Regions from separate parts of the Mesorhizobium sp. M0139 genome, predicted to be linked through region 1. Evidence: predicted binding sites of a transcription regulator. Region 1 holds the regulator's gene; the other holds the start of a gene.

The links. The regulator LexA, encoded in region 1, represses DNA repair genes until DNA is damaged. The targets are predictions, from matches to a motif close to TGTTCNNNNTGTGTTCNG.
Region 2: NKJ58_RS00045 (helicase-related protein) is a predicted target of LexA. The motif match lies at 2,838-2,855, and genes of this name have one in related genera.

The regions. Positions count from the first base shown of each region.
Region 1 covers NZ_JAMYTN010000002.1:11,760-19,444, reverse strand. The annotation lists gene NKJ58_RS02525 (ComEC/Rec2 family competence protein) at 1-1,865, shown strand, start outside; gene lexA (transcriptional repressor LexA) at 1,859-2,641, opposite strand; gene NKJ58_RS02515 (GntR family transcriptional regulator) at 2,847-3,611, opposite strand; gene kynU (kynureninase) at 3,779-5,026, shown strand; gene kynA (tryptophan 2,3-dioxygenase) at 5,133-5,969, opposite strand; gene NKJ58_RS02500 (AMP-binding protein) at 5,966-7,591, opposite strand.
Region 2 covers NZ_JAMYTN010000001.1:5,279-12,963, forward strand. The annotation lists gene NKJ58_RS00035 (acetyl-CoA C-acetyltransferase) at 277-1,461, shown strand; gene phbB (acetoacetyl-CoA reductase) at 1,591-2,316, shown strand; gene NKJ58_RS00045 (helicase-related protein) at 3,011-6,565, shown strand; gene NKJ58_RS00050 (RNA-binding S4 domain-containing protein) at 6,641-7,027, shown strand; gene fdxA (ferredoxin FdxA) at 7,281-7,619, shown strand.

The DNA.
Region 1 (7,685 bases):
TCGATGTGGTTTCGACCGCTTACCCCGAGCTGCGCTACGCCCCGGAGCGGGTCAGGCTCTCGGCGCGGACCGTTCCCGCCGATATGACCGCCGGCTCCCTGATCACCGGCTATGCCAGGCTGTTGCCGCCGACCGGTCCGGTGCGGCCGGAGAGCTACGATTTCTCCTTCGACAGCTATTTCACCGGTATCGGCGGCAGCGGCTTCTTTCTCGGCAATCCGAAAACCATTGCTACGCAGGGACCGCCGCCGCTGACCGCGCGGCTCTCCTCGGCAATCGAGAACGCGCGCGAAAACATTGCCGACCATATCAGGGGCAAAATCGGCGGCGCCGAAGGCGAGATTGCCGCGGCGTTGATTGTCGGGGTGCGCGCCGGCATCCCGGACGAGGTCAACGAAGCGATGCGGCGCACCGGCATCTACCACATCATCTCCATCTCCGGCCTGCACATGGCGCTGGTTGCCGGCACCATCATGGCGTTGCTGCGTGGCGCCTTTGCGCTGTTTCCCGATTTCTCTTCGCGCCGCCCAGTCAAGAAATATGCAGCAGTGGCAGCACTCGTCTCCATCGCCGCCTATCTCGTCATTTCAGGCGTCGTGGTTGCCGCCGAGCGCAGCTTCATCATGCTGGCGGTCATGCTTGTCGCCGTGCTGTTTGATCGCGCCGCACTCACCATGCGCAATCTGGCGATCTCCGCCATTGCCGTCATCCTGGTGTCGCCGCACGAGGTGGTCGGTCCCAGCTTCCACATGTCGTTTGCCGCCACCGCCGCCCTTGTCGGCGCCTATGCCGGCTGGGCCGATTACCGCGCCGACAAGGTGAGAACGCCGCCGGCAAAGCGCTCCTTCGTCGGCTTCCTGTCGCGAAAATTCGCGCTGGCCATGGGCGGCCTCGCCATGACCTCGATCATCGCCGGCAGTGCAACCTTGCTGTTCGCCATCTGGCATTTTCAGCGTGTGTCGCCGCTCAGCCTGATCGCCAATCTGGCCGTGATGCCGATTGTTTCGTTGATCGTCATGCCTTTTGCCGTGCTCAGCGCACTGGCGATGCCGTTCGGCGCCGACGGGCCGTTCCTCTATGTGATGGGCAAGGGTCTGATGGCGATGATCGCTATATCGGCCTGGATTTCCGAGCGCTCGCCGGTCGACGCCGTCGGGCTGATCTCCATCCGCTCGGTGCTGTTGGTGGCGGTCGCCCTCGTCATCGCCACCATGGCCACCACCTGGCTCAGGTTGGCGGCCGTGCCTTTCGCGCTGGCCGGCCTGTTGACGGTGCCGCAGGTGCTTACGCCCGACGTGCTCATATCCGAGGATGCGCATCTGGTGGCCATGCCGATCGGTGGCGGCGAACTCGCCCTCAACCGCGAACGCTCCAACGAATTCACCACGGACAATTGGAAACGGGCGCTGCGGGCCGAAACCATTATCCCACCTGAGATTTTCGAGTCAACAGATACGCGGTTCGATCTCGATCCGCTCGATCTGCCGCCCGGCTCGCCCTTCTATTGCACCGGCGATCTCTGTATCGCCCGGCACCCTTCCGGAGCCATTGTAGCGCTTGCGAAAGACCGCAAGACGGCGCGGCCGGCCTGTGCCTTCGCGAGCCTGATCGTCATCGATGACGCCACCGCCTACAATCCGTGCCGCGACCCGCTGGTGCTGGTCGTGACGAAGAAACAGCTGGCCCGCGACGGCAGCGCCGCCGTCTTCTTCGATCCGCAATCGGCAGCTGCAGCGCCAACCATCCGCTTCGCCGTCGACAAGCCGTATCGCCCCTGGCACGAGCAACGCCGCTTCTCCCGCGAAGCGCGCGGCCTGCCGCCTTACAACCAGCGTGAAAAGTACAAACCCAAGCCGGCTCAGTAGCGCCGGATCAATCCGACAAGCTTGCCCTGCACCTTCACCCTGTCCGGTCCAAAAATGCGGGTCTCGTAGGCCGGGTTGGCGGCTTCCAGGGCGATCGAGGCGCCCTTGCGGCGGAAGCGTTTCAGGGTCGCTTCCTCATCGTCGACCAACGCCACCACGATCTCGCCGGGGCTGGCTGTGTCGGCATTGCGGATGATGACCGTGTCGCCATCGAAAATGCCGGCCTCGATCATCGAATCGCCCTTGACCTCGAGCGCGTAGTGTTCGCCGCCCATGATCATATCGGGCGGCACCGAGATCGAATGGGTCTGATGCTGGATGGCGTCGATCGGCACGCCGGCGGCGATGCGTCCCATAACCGGGATTGAAATCGCGGAAACGGCATCGTCATTGCCGGCCGACATCGAACGCGACGGCGAGCCCGGCTTGATCTGGCGGCCGAGACCGCCTTGGCCCAACGCGCCTTGTCCTTGGCCGCCTTGCCCTTGGCCGGTTTGACCAAGACTGCCCTGAATGACGCTCGGCGAAAACTTCCTCGCCGCATTGAGGCCTGGTGCGATCGAGTCGGGCAGCCGCAGCACTTCCAGCGCGCGCGCCCGGTTCGGCAGCCGGCGAATGAAACCGCGCTCCTCAAGCGCTGTGATCAGTCGGTGGATGCCGGACTTGGAGGCGAGGTCGAGCGCTTCCTTCATCTCGTCGAAGGACGGCGGGATTCCGCTCTCCTTCAGGCGTTCATGGATGAACATCAGAAGCTCATGTTGTTTGCGCGTCAGCATCGCGGCCCCCAAGGGTTCTGAAACCAGAATCAGAAAAAACAAACCCAGAACAAACACTATCTGTTCCAGTTGTGTTCCGCAACCTTTTAAAGTTTAATGAATGTGTTGACGTTTTGTTCAGCGTAACGTTCGGCGCTGCGAGCGCCGCCTGCGCCCAGTTGCCAGCAACGGGGTGAAACGAAGACAAAGTGCCCTGCGTCGTCGGCTACGATCGCCGCTTCCTTTTCGGACGGGGCTGCGCAGCATCCGCGCCGGGTTCGCTCTGGGCATAGACCTGCAGCGTGTAGCCGATGTGAGCGGTCATCAGAGTTTTCGCACGTTCGACGTCGCGATCGAGGGCCGCTTCCATCAGGGCGGTATGGTGTTCGATCGCCACGGCGTCGCGCAGGGCCGCCACGGCCTTCCGGTGGCCATCCGTGCGGCCGGCGGCGGCGCGCAGCGTCGGGGCCAGACCCAGAAAGCGGTGATGGCGATGCAATTGGTCGGAAATCGTCGCATTGAAGCGCAGCAGCCAGCTGGATGTCGCGGCACTGAGCAGCGCCGCATGGAAGGCATCGTGTTTTTCGTACCACGCGTCGACCGCATCATCCGATGGATCGTCGAGAACAGACCCGCACCGTGAGAGACGATAGTGGGCGGCAACGACCGCGTCTTCCCACTCACGGTCGCCCTCCTCGATCGATTCCACCAGCAGGGGCAGTTCGACCACCAGCCGCGCACGCGCCAAATCCTCGAGCTCCGCCCGAGAGACGGGAGCGACCGCAAACCCGCGGTTGCTGATGGCGGTCACAAGCCGTTCCGCCTCCAGCCGCGACAGCGCCTCGCGCAACGGCGTCCAGCCGATGCCGTAGGTGTTGCGCAGCGTGCTCAGCTTCAACGGCGCGGCAGGCGCCAGCCGGGTCGCAAGAATATCGCGCCTGAGCAGGCGATAGGCCGCTTCCGTCTTCGAGGTCTGCTCGTCATCCAGCATCGTGATCCATCAGACATAAACGCTCGGCGGATCATTATATATCAAAGCCTTTCAATGGGTGAATTATATATAATGTTTGACAGTTCAAGGGCGACCACTCAAGATCGCCGGCATGTTTGGGCGGCAGGCTCCGCCGCGCGCGTTTGTCCATGGAGGGGCGCCGGATCATGAGCACGACACCCGATCTCGCTACAATCGAAGCAATGGATGCCGCCGATCCGCTGCGCTCCATGCGCGAACGCTTTGTCTTGCCGCAAGGCGTGATTTATCTCGACGGCAATTCCCTGGGCGCCGCGTCAGCGGTCGTCTTCAGCGAACTGCAGCAGGCCGCCACGCAGGAATGGGCGCACGATCTCATTCGCGCCTGGAACACCGCCGGCTGGTTCAACATGCCGGTGGAACTCGGAGATCAGCTCGGGCGACTGATCGGCGCGGCTGATGGGCAGACGGTGGTCTGCGACACAACCTCGATCAACATCTACAAGCTGCTGCACGCAGCGCTCGGCATGCGGCCGGATCGGTCGGTCATCGTTGCCGAGGGCGACAGTTTCCCGACCGACCTCTACATGGCCGAAGGCGTCGCCTCGACCCGGCCGGGAACGCGGCTGCGGCTGGAGGGCGTCGACGCGGCCGCAATCGAGGAGCTGATCGACGACAGCGTTGCCGTCATCCTGGTCAACCACGTCAACTACAAATCCGGCCAGTTGCGCGACATGGCGGCGCTGACGCGCAAGGCACATGACGCCGGCGCGCTGATCATCTGGGATCTCTGCCACACGGCCGGCGCCTTGCCGGTCGAACTTGACCGTGCCAATGCCGATTTCGCCGTCGGCTGCACCTACAAATACCTCAATGGCGGCCCGGGCTCGCCAGCCTTCATCTACGCGGCCGAGCGCCACCATGACGATGCCCACCAGCCGCTCAGCGGCTGGTGGGGCCATGCGCGGCCCTTTGCCTTCGAGCAGGGCTTTGCCGTCGGCAGCGGCATTCGCCGCTTCCTGTGCGGAACGCAGCCGGTGCTGTCGATGCGGGCGCTCAAGGGCGCGCTCGATATCTGGAACGACGTCGATATGGCGGCGGTGCGCAGAAAAAGCATCGCGCTGACCGACCTGTTTATCCAGCTCGTCGAAGCCAGATGCGGCGCCTACGGGCTTGAACTGGAAAGTCCTCGCGACGGCAGCCAGCGCGGCAGCCAGGTGTCGTTCCTCCATCCGCATGGCTATCAGGTGATGCGCGCGCTGATCGAGCGCGGCGTGATCGGCGATTTCCGGGCGCCGTCGACCATCCGTTTCGGCTTCACGCCGCTCTATGTCGGATATGGCGATGTCTGGCAGGCGGTCGAAGTCCTGGAGGATATTCTGCGCACCGGCGCCTGGCAGGACGCCCGCTTCGCGGTGAAGACCGCGGTCACCTGAGGAACTAGAGCAATTTCAGGAAAAGTGTGAAGCGGTTTTCCGTCCGCAATTGCGTCAAATCAAAGAGCTAGAGCATTTCGCCGTTTACGTTAAACGGTGAAATGCTCTAGAGCCGGGTGCGGACCGTCCAGAGCTCCGGAAACAGCACAACCTCCAGCATCTTCTTCAGATAGGAGGCGCCTGAGGTGCCGCCCGTGCCGCGCTTCAAGCCGATGATGCGCTCGACCGTGGTGACGTGGTTGAAGCGCCAGCGGCGGAAGTAATCCTCGAAGTCGACCAGCTTCTCGGCCAGTTCGTAGAGCATCCAGTAGCGCTGCGGGTCGCGGTAGACGGTTTGCCAGGCAGCCAGCACGTCTTCGTTCTCGACGCGCGTCTCGCGCCAGTCCGTGCGCCCGGCATCGGCGCCGATGTCGAAGCCATTGCGCGCCAAAAGCAGAAGCGCCTCGTCGTACAGCGACGGCGTGGCCAGGATCGCTTCCAGCCTGTCCGTAAGATCGGGCCGGTGCTTGTGCGGCCCGAGCATGGCTAGGTTGCGGTTGCCGGCCATGAACTCGATAGCGCGGTACTGCCACGACTGGAAGCCCGAGGATTGGCCGAGCGCGTCGCGAAACTCGGTGTATTCGCTTGGCGTCATCGTGCGCAGCACGTCCCAGGCATTGTTGAGCTGCTCGAAGATGCGCGCGACGCGAGACAGCATCTTGAAGCTCGGTTCGAGGCGGTCGGCGCGGATAGAGCGGATCGCGGCGCCGATCTCGTGCAAAGCGAGCTTCATCCACAATTCCGATGTCTGATGCTGGATGATGAACAGCATCTCGTCATGGGCCGAAGACAGCGGCGCCTGCGCATCGAGCACCTTGTCCAGCTGCAGATAGTCGCTGTAGGACATCCGCTCCTTGAACGACATCTGCGCGCCATCGGACGCCGGATCGTGCGGCTTAATCAATTGCTCTTCTCCGCGCGCAACCGGAAGCGCTGGATCTTGCCGGTCTGGGTTTTGGGCAAGGCGTCGATGAACTTCACCGAACGCGGATATTTGTAGGGCGCGATCGTTGCCTTGACGTGGTCCTGCAGGCGTTTGACGGTCAATGCGTCCGGCGAAACACCTTGCACAAGCACGATATGCGCCTCGACGATCTGGCCGCGTTCACCGTCCTCGGCGCCGGTCACCGCGCATTCGGCGACGTCGGGATGCGAGAGCAGCGCCGCTTCGACCTCGGGGCCGGCGATGTTGTAGCCGGCGCTGACGATCATGTCGTCGGAACGCGCGGCGAAGTGGAAGAAGCCATCCTCGTCCTGCGTGAACGTATCGCCGGTGAGATTCCAGCCATCGCGGACATAGTCCTTTTGCCTGGCATCGGCCATGTAGCGGCAGCCGGTCGGGCCGCGCACCGCCAGCCGGCCAGTAGAGCCGCGCGGCAGCTCCCGCATCTCGTCATCGACGATGCGTGCCTGATAGCCGCCGACGGGTTTGCCGGTGGAGGCCGGCTTCATGTCGTCGAAGCGGTTGGAGATGAAGATATGCAGCATCTCGGTGGCGCCGATCCCATCGAGGATCGGCTTGCCGGTCTTCTCAGTCCATTCCTCGAAGACAGGCGCCGGCAGCGTCTCGCCCGCCGAAACCGCGACGCGCAGCGAGGACAGGTCAGCGCCTTGATCCATGGCCTTGAGCATGGCCCGATAGGCGGTTGGAGCGGTGAAGGAAATGGTCGCTTTGTAGGTCTCGATGATGTGGATCATGTTGGGTGGCGTCGCCTGTTCCAGCAGCGTCGCCGCGGCGCCGAAACGCAGCGGGAAGATGGCGAGCCCGCCAAGACCGAAGGTAAAGGCAAGGGGCGGGGAGCCGACGAAGATGTCGTCGGGCGTCACCTCCAGGATTTCGCGGGCATAGGCGTCGGCGACGATCAGCAGGTCGCGGTGGAAATGCATCGTCGCCTTCGGCACGCCGGTGGTGCCGGAGGTGAAGCCGAGCAGGGCGACATCGTCGCGGCCGGTGTTGACGGCAGTGAAGGTGACCGGCTTGTCGAGGGCGGCGCGGTCGAGTTCCGCGTCATGGTTGGCCGTGCCGTCGAAGCCAATGACCTGCTTGAGATACGCACTGCCCTTGGCGCAGGCGGTCATCTCGTCCATCAGCCTTGTATCGCAAAGCGCAACCGTGATTTCCGCCTTGTCGACGATCTTGGCGAGTTCGCCGGCGCGCAGCATCGGCATGGTGTTGACGACCACCGCGCCAACCTTGGTGGCGGCCAGCCAACAGGCGACCATGGCCGGGTTGTTGGCCGAGCGGATCAGCACCCGGTTGCCCGGCTTGACGCCATAATTCTCGACCAGGGCATGGGCGAGCCTGTTGGTCCAGTCGGACAGTTCCTTGTAGGTGCGGCGGCGGCCATTGCCGATCAGCGCGGTGTGGTCGCCGAACCCTTTTTCGACCAGCCTGTCGGTCAATTCGACGCCGGCATTTATGTGGTCGGGATAGTCGAAGCCGTCGAGCAAAAACTCCGGCCATTGCTCCGGCGGCGGCAGGTTGTCGCGCGTGAATGTGTCGATATGCGCTGATGGCCCAAGCATTTTCGGCTGCCCCTGTCTGCCTCGCGCCCATGGCTGAACAAGGCGCAGGATCGCACCAGTCGAAATTTGTTTCAAGCCTAAAATGTTTTTAGGT
Region 2 (7,685 bases), on a different contig from region 1:
CCTGAGTAAGCCGCCGGTAACGATTGCGCCATTTTTAAGGATATGCGCAAAAGCTCTATAATTCCAAGCGCTTTGTGCAGTGCGGCATCATTTATTGCTGCATGGCCGGCCAATTATGCTGCGCAGCAAAGGTTGGGCGATCCCGCCGGCCGCCCGCGCCCTGCTTGCGGCGCTTGGCCGGCATGCCCATTTCCGGTTTGACTTGGGGTGTGGAACGGGCAAGAAAAGTCCCAACAAGCCCCCAAGAACACGACACCTCGAAGTCTGGAGAGAAAAATGTCCGCTTCCAATTCAATCGTCGTTGCCAGCGCCGCACGCACGGCTGTCGGCTCTTTCAACGGCGCCTTCGCCGCCACCCCGGCGCATGAACTTGGCGCCGTCGTCATCAGGGAGCTTTTGGCGCGCGCCGGCGTCGAGCCGGGCGAAGTCGACGAGGTCATTCTCGGCCAGGTGCTGACCGCCGCGCAGGGCCAGAACCCCGCCCGCCAGGCGTCGATCAATGCCGGCCTGCCCAAGGAGACCACCGCCTGGGGGCTCAACCAGGTTTGCGGCTCTGGCCTGCGCGCCATCGCGCTCGGCATGCAGCAGATCGCCGCCGGCGACGCCACCGTGATCATCGCCGGCGGCCAGGAATCGATGTCGCTGTCGCCGCACGCCGAGCACCTGCGCGCCGGCGTCAAGATGGGCGACTACAAGATGATCGATACCATGATCAAGGACGGGTTGTGGGACGCCTTCAACGGCTACCACATGGGCAACACCGCCGAGAACGTCGCCCGCCAGTTCCAGATCACCCGCGACGACCAGGACCAGTTTGCGCTGGCCTCGCAAAACAAGGCCGAGGCCGCGCAGAAGGCCGGCAAGTTCAAGGACGAGATCGTCGCCTTCACGATCAAGGGCAGGAAGGGCGACACTGTCGTCGACCAGGACGAGTACATCCGCCACGGCGCCACCATCGACGCCATGTCCAAGCTGAAGCCGGCTTTCGACAAGGACGGCACCGTGACCGCCGCCAACGCGTCGGGCATCAATGACGGCGCCGCCGGCGCGCTGCTGATGAGCGAGGCTGAAGCCACAAGGCGCGGCATCACCCCGCTGGTGCGCATCGCCTCATGGGCGACGGCCGGCGTCGATCCGGCGATCATGGGCACCGGACCTATTCCCGCCTCGAAGCGGGCGCTCGAGAAGGCCGGCTGGTCGGTCAAGGACCTCGACCTTGTCGAGGCCAATGAAGCCTTCGCCGCGCAGGCCTGCGCCGTCAACAAGGGCATGGGCTGGGATACGTCGATCGTCAACGTCAATGGCGGCGCCATCGCCATCGGCCATCCGATCGGCGCGTCGGGCGCCCGCGTCTTCAACACGCTGGTTTTCGAGATGCGCCGCCGCGGCGCCAAGAAGGGCCTTGCCACGCTGTGCATCGGCGGCGGCATGGGCGTCGCTCTGTGCGTGGAAGCGCTGTGAAAGAGAAGTGAGTAGTGAATAGGGAGTAGTGAATGGGGAAGAAGGAGCAGCGCGGCGGGATATCGATCCCTACTCGCTACTCCCTACTCCCTATTCCCTTCTTCCGACCAAAGGGAGGAAGAACTTTCAATGACCAAAGTAGCGCTCGTCACCGGTGGATCGCGCGGCATCGGCGCCGCCATATCGATCGGCCTGAAGAATGCCGGTTACACCGTTGCAGCCAACTATGCCGGCAATGACGAGGCAGCGGGGAAGTTCAGCGCACAAACCGGCATCAAGGCCTACAAATGGTCGGTCGCCGACTACGACGCCTGTGCCGCCGGAATCAAACAGGTCGAGGCCGATCTCGGCCCGGTCTCGGTGCTGGTCAACAATGCCGGCATTACCCGCGACGCCATGTTCCACAAGCTGACGCGCGAGCAGTGGAAGGAAGTCATCGACACCAATCTGTCTGGGGTCTTCAACATGACGCATCCGCTGTGGGGCGGCATGCGCGACCGCAAATTCGGCCGCGTCATCACCATTTCCTCCATCAACGGCCAGAAAGGCCAGGCCGGCCAGGTCAACTATTCCGCCGCAAAGGCCGGCGACATCGGCTTCTCGAAGGCGCTGGCGCAGGAGGGCGCGCGCGCGGGCATCACAGTCAATGTCATCTGCCCCGGCTACATCGCCACCGAGATGGTCAAGGCGATCGACGAGAAGGTGCTGAATGAACGCATCATCCCGCAGATTCCGGTCGGCCGCCTCGGCGAACCGGAAGAGATCGCGCGTTGCGTCGTCTTCCTCGCTTCCGAAGACGCCGGTTTCATCACCGGCTCGACCATCACCGCCAATGGCGGCCAGTACTTCGCATAAACGACAGCAATTTCGCCCGGTAGGACGGGCCGCCTTATGGCCCGTTTTTCATCGCCGGCCGGCGATGTTCCCCGGGCTGCGCGCGAGACATTGACCCGTTCCGGCACGCAAAGATTAACGATTTTAGGCGCCCTGTGCAAAACGCGGTTCGCAAGCTGTGAATTCTCGGTGGACAAGCTGTGGATAACACAACATGTTGGGGTGAACAAACCAGGAAAATCCCGCCATCGCTGATTCGTCACCCTTTCGTTCCGGCTTTGAGCGGAACGTTAACGACCAAGGCCGAAAACCACCGGAAACTGGTTAAGGCCGATTATGAAAATTCAACAATTTCATAATGTTGGCCGAGGCGTATTGGATCACGACGATGCCCCGCCGGCAAAGGTTAACGCCAATGGTCGCCTTGCAGGAATCGGGCCAGTTTCCGCGATTCAGCATATGGTGAGACTCAGGCTCGCAAAATCCACATGTAGCCGTGAACAAAAGCTGAATCTGCCGGAGTCACTGATTCGTCGCCGATTCGTTCCAGACTCGTTCCAACTGTTAATTGAGACCTCAACGACGAACCGTGGGACTGCCGGCCGGAACATTCCGCTTTCGCTTCGCGCCTGAAATCCCTATGTGTCGCCTGTCATACGCGCCACGCGAGGCGCGCTCCCGACAACCCGATGCAGAAAGCCTCATCTCCAGGCCGATGAACATCCAGCCGAAACACACCGAGCCGCTGATCCTGTCGGGCCGTGACGTGACTGCCGTGCTGGGTCCGACCAACACCGGCAAGACCCATCTCGCCATCGAGCGCATGGTGGCGCATGAGAGCGGCATTATCGGCCTGCCGCTCCGCCTTCTGGCGCGCGAGGTCTATGCCCGCGTCTGCGAAAAGGTCGGCGCCCACAAGGTGGCGCTCATCACCGGCGAGGAAAAAATCCAGCCGCCCGGCGCGAAATATTCGGTCTGCACCGTCGAAGCCATGCCGCGCGAGACCGACGCTGCCTTCGTCGCCATCGACGAGGTGCAGCTCGCCGGCGACCTCGAGCGCGGCCATATCTTCACCGACCGAATCCTGCACCTGCGCGGGCGCCAGGAAACGCTGCTGCTCGGCGCGGCCACCATGCATGGCATCCTGCAAAAGCTGCTAAGAGGCGTCTCGGTGGTGACGCGCCCTCGCCTGTCGCACCTGGCCTATGCGGGCTCGAAGAAATTGACCCGCCTGCCGCGGCGTACGGCCATCGTCGCTTTCTCTGCCGACGAGGTCTATGCCATCGCTGAACTGATCCGCCGCCAGCAAGGAGGAGCGGCGGTCGTGCTCGGCGCGCTGTCGCCCCGCACCCGCAACGCCCAGGTGGCAATGTTCCAGGCAGGCGACGTCGACTATCTCGTCGCCACCGACGCCATCGGCATGGGGCTCAACCTTGATCTCGATCATGTCGCCTTCGCCCAGAACCGCAAATTCGACGGCTACCAGTACCGCAACCTGACGGCGGCGGAGCTCGGCCAGATCGCCGGCCGCGCCGGCCGGCATCTGCGCGACGGCACCTTCGGCGTCACCGGCCAGGTCGATCCGCTGGACGAGGAACTGGTCAAGCGCATCGAGGGGCACGAGTTCGATCCGGTGAAGGTGCTGCAATGGCGCACCGCGCATTTCGACTTCGCCAGCCTCGACGCGCTGAAGCGCTCGATCGAAACCAACGCGCCGGTCGAAGGCCTGACGCGGGCGCTGCCGGCGGTCGATGCGCAGGCGCTCGAACATCTCTCCCGCGACGAGGACATCCGCGCGCTGGCTACCAATGCCAAGCGCGTGGCGCTGCTGTGGGAAGCCTGCGCGTTGCCGGACTACCGCAAGATCGCGCCGGCCCAGCACTCCGACCTGATCGCTTCTATCTACACCGACCTCGCCAAACACGGCCATGTCGACGAGAACTACATGGCCGAGCAGGTGCGCCGCGCCGATACGACCGAGGGGGACATCGACACGCTGTCGCACCGCATTGCGCAGATCCGCACCTGGACATTCGTGTCCAACCGGCCGGGCTGGCTGGCCGATCAGGCACACTGGCGGGAAAAGACGCGCGAAATCGAAGACAGATTGTCGGATGCGCTGCATGAGCGGTTGACGAAACGGTTTGTAGACCGCAGGACTTCCGTCCTCATGCGGCGCCTTAGAGAAAATACAATGCCTGAAGCCGAAATCAGTCCTACCGGAACCGTCCTTGTCGAAGGCCATCATGTCGGCGAGTTGCAAGGGTTCCGCTTCACCGCCGACCAGAGCGCCGGCGGCGAAGACGCCAAGGCCGTGCGTACGGCAGCGCAAAAAGCGCTGGCCGCCGAGTTCGAGGCGCGTGCCGAACGCTTCGGCGCCTGCGCCAATGGCGACCTTGCGCTCGGCTCCGACGGCACGCTGCGCTGGATCGGCGCGCCGATCGGCACGCTGGTTGCCGGCGAGGACGCGCTGAAGCCGCGCCTGGTGCTTTTGGCCGACGAGCAGTTGACCGGCCCCGCCCGCGACAAGGTCGCCGCGCGCGCCGAGCGTTTCGTCAATTTCCAGATCGAGTCGCTGCTGAAGCCGCTGGTCGACTTGAAGAATGCCGAGCAGATCGCCGGCATCGGCCGTGGCATCGCCTTCCAGCTCGTCGAGCATTTCGGCCTCATCAACCGCCGCGACATCGCCGAGGAAATGAAGTCGCTCGACCAGGAGGGTCGCGCCGCCTTGCGTCGGCTCGGTGTGCGCTTCGGCGCCTACCACGTCTTCGTGCCGGCGCTGATCAAGCCGGCGCCCGCCGGACTGATTACGCTGTTGTGGGCGCTGAAGAACGACGGCAAGGACAAGCCGGGCTTTGGCGACGTGGTGCACGCACTGGCTTCCGGCCGCACCTCGGTGGTCATCGATCCTGCTTTCGACAAGAGCTTCTACAAGCTTGCCGGCTACCGCAATCTCGGCCGCCGCGCCGTGCGCATCGACATTCTGGAACGGCTGGCCGACCTGATCCGGCCTGCGACCAACTGGAAGCCCGGTCTGGGACAGCGCCCGGACGGCGCCTATGACGGCCAGTCCTTCATGGTGACGCCGCCGATGATGTCGATCCTGGGCGCCACCGCCGACGACATGGAAGAGATCCTGAAAGGTCTCGGCTATCGCGCCGAGCCGAAGCCGCCGGCAGAGGTCAAGGCGCGGCTGGAAGCACAGGACAACGCGGCGCGGGAAGCGGCTGCCGCCAAGCTGGCTGCGGACGCGGCTGCAAAAGCTGAACAGGCCAAGGCGGCGGAAGCCGCTGCAAGTGAAGCCGTCGCTGAAGCGCCGGCCGTTGGATCGGAGCCGGATGCGGTTGCCGCCGCTGAGCCTGCGGCTGAGCAGCCCGTCGCCGAAGCCGCAGCGGAGGCTGTTGCTGCGGACGCTCAGCCGGGCGCACCTCCCGAGGGTTCGGAGCCAACTGCGGCCGTTGAAGCCACCGCCGAAGCTCCAGCCATCGCGGAAGCAACGGCAGAGCCCGTCGCGGAAGAACAGGTCGAAGCTCCCCAAGTCGAAGCCCCCATAGAAATCACGGAAGAAGCTCCGGCTGTTGCAGAAGCTGACGACACCGTCCCCGAAAGCGCCGACGCCCTTACCTCTCCCTCGATGGCGGAGGTCGCGGCGCGAAGCGACGCGGGTGACAGCGTTGACGAAGCAGGTGCAGACACAGTAGACGCTTCAGGCGCAACCGCCGACGCCGGCGCTGCCCCCACCCCGGCGCTGCGCGCCGACCCTCCCCACGAGGGGGAGGGTGGAAGCGCTGAGCCTGCCCCCGAGGCCGAAGCCCCAAAGCCCATCTTGTTGTGGCGGCAGGGCCGTTTCGAGCAGCGCCCGCGCCATCGGCAAGACAACCGCAGAGACAATCGCCCGCGTAACGGCCAGGCTAGCCGCGCCGATGCGCCGGCCGACGCTGCCGGCGGACAGCCGGCACCGGGCGAACGGCCGGCCTATCAGGGCCGGCGCGACCAGCGCGACGGTGCCGCCAAGCCACGCTTCGACCGTTCGAAGTTCAAGCCCAAGCCGCAGGCCGAGGGCGAACAGCGCCGCGACGGCAAGCCGCAAGGCGAGCGTCCGCGCGAGGGCCGGCCTGACTGGAAAGGCGGCAGGCCGGAAGGCAAAGGCGGACCGCAAGGCGCCAAGCCGGCTTTCCAGGCCAAGCCACGCGAGGAACGCCCGGCGCGCTTCGATCCGGACTCGCCCTTCGCCAAGCTCGCCGCCTTGCGCGACCAGCTGAAGAAGTAGGCTCTGAGCATGATCCCGAAAAGTGGAACCGGTTTTCGGACAAGATCATGCTCCAACAAGAGATAACTCGCTGCGATGGTTGCTGAAGGTCGTCAGCGCATCGACAAGTGGCTGTTCTTTTCGCGCGCGATAAAATCGCGCTCGCTGGCGGCCAAGCTGGTTGTCGCCGGACGCGTCCGCATCAACAGCGACAAAGCAGCGCAGGCCTCCGATCTGGTCAAGCCTGGCGACGTTTTGACCATTACGCACGAGCGCCGTATTTTCATTTGGAAGGTGCTTGGCACCGGCGTGCGGCGCGGTCCGGCCGAGGAAGCACGCACGCTCTACGAGGACATGTCCCCGCCGCCGGCCCCAAAAGGCGAGGCTGTTGCCGATGCCATTCCGGCGCTGCGCGACGCCGGCAGCGGCCGGCCGACCAAGAAAGAGCGCAGGCAAACCGACCGGCTGTTCGGCGAAGACTGAAGCCTTGGCTGTCTGCGCCATGCCGGCGGTCTGGAATTTCATTCCGGACACGCGGGCCCCGCCTGCAATGGCTGCCCTTGCAAGCGGCAGGCAAAGGCGTTACCTCACCAAAAAAGCCGCCGCATCGGCCCGAAAATCGGAAATCGATTTTTCGGAAGGCACGATGCGCAGATTCAAAGTGTTAGAGCGTACTTTGTGCGTCCAAGTGGACGCACGTCGCTCTAGCAAAAACGGGACGTCCCGGAGCCGACCAATGACCTATGTCGTGACCGACAACTGCATCAAATGCAAGTACATGGACTGCATCGAGGTCTGTCCGGTCGACTGCTTTTACGAGGGCGAGAACATGCTTGTCATACATCCCGACGAGTGCATCGACTGCGGCGTCTGCGAACCGGAATGCCCGGCCGATGCAATCAAGCCCGACACCGAGCCGGGCCTCGACAAATGGCTGCAGGTCAACACCGAATACGCCGAGAAATGGCCCAACATCACCGCCAAGAAGGAGCCTCCGGCAGATGCCAAGAGCTTCGACGGCGAGGCCGGCAAGTTCGAGAAATATTTCTCCGCCGAGCCCGGCGAAGGCGACTGAGCACATGACGCTGGAATCGGAATCGATTTCGGAAAGGGTGATGCGCAAAGCAAAAAAGTGCGGCCT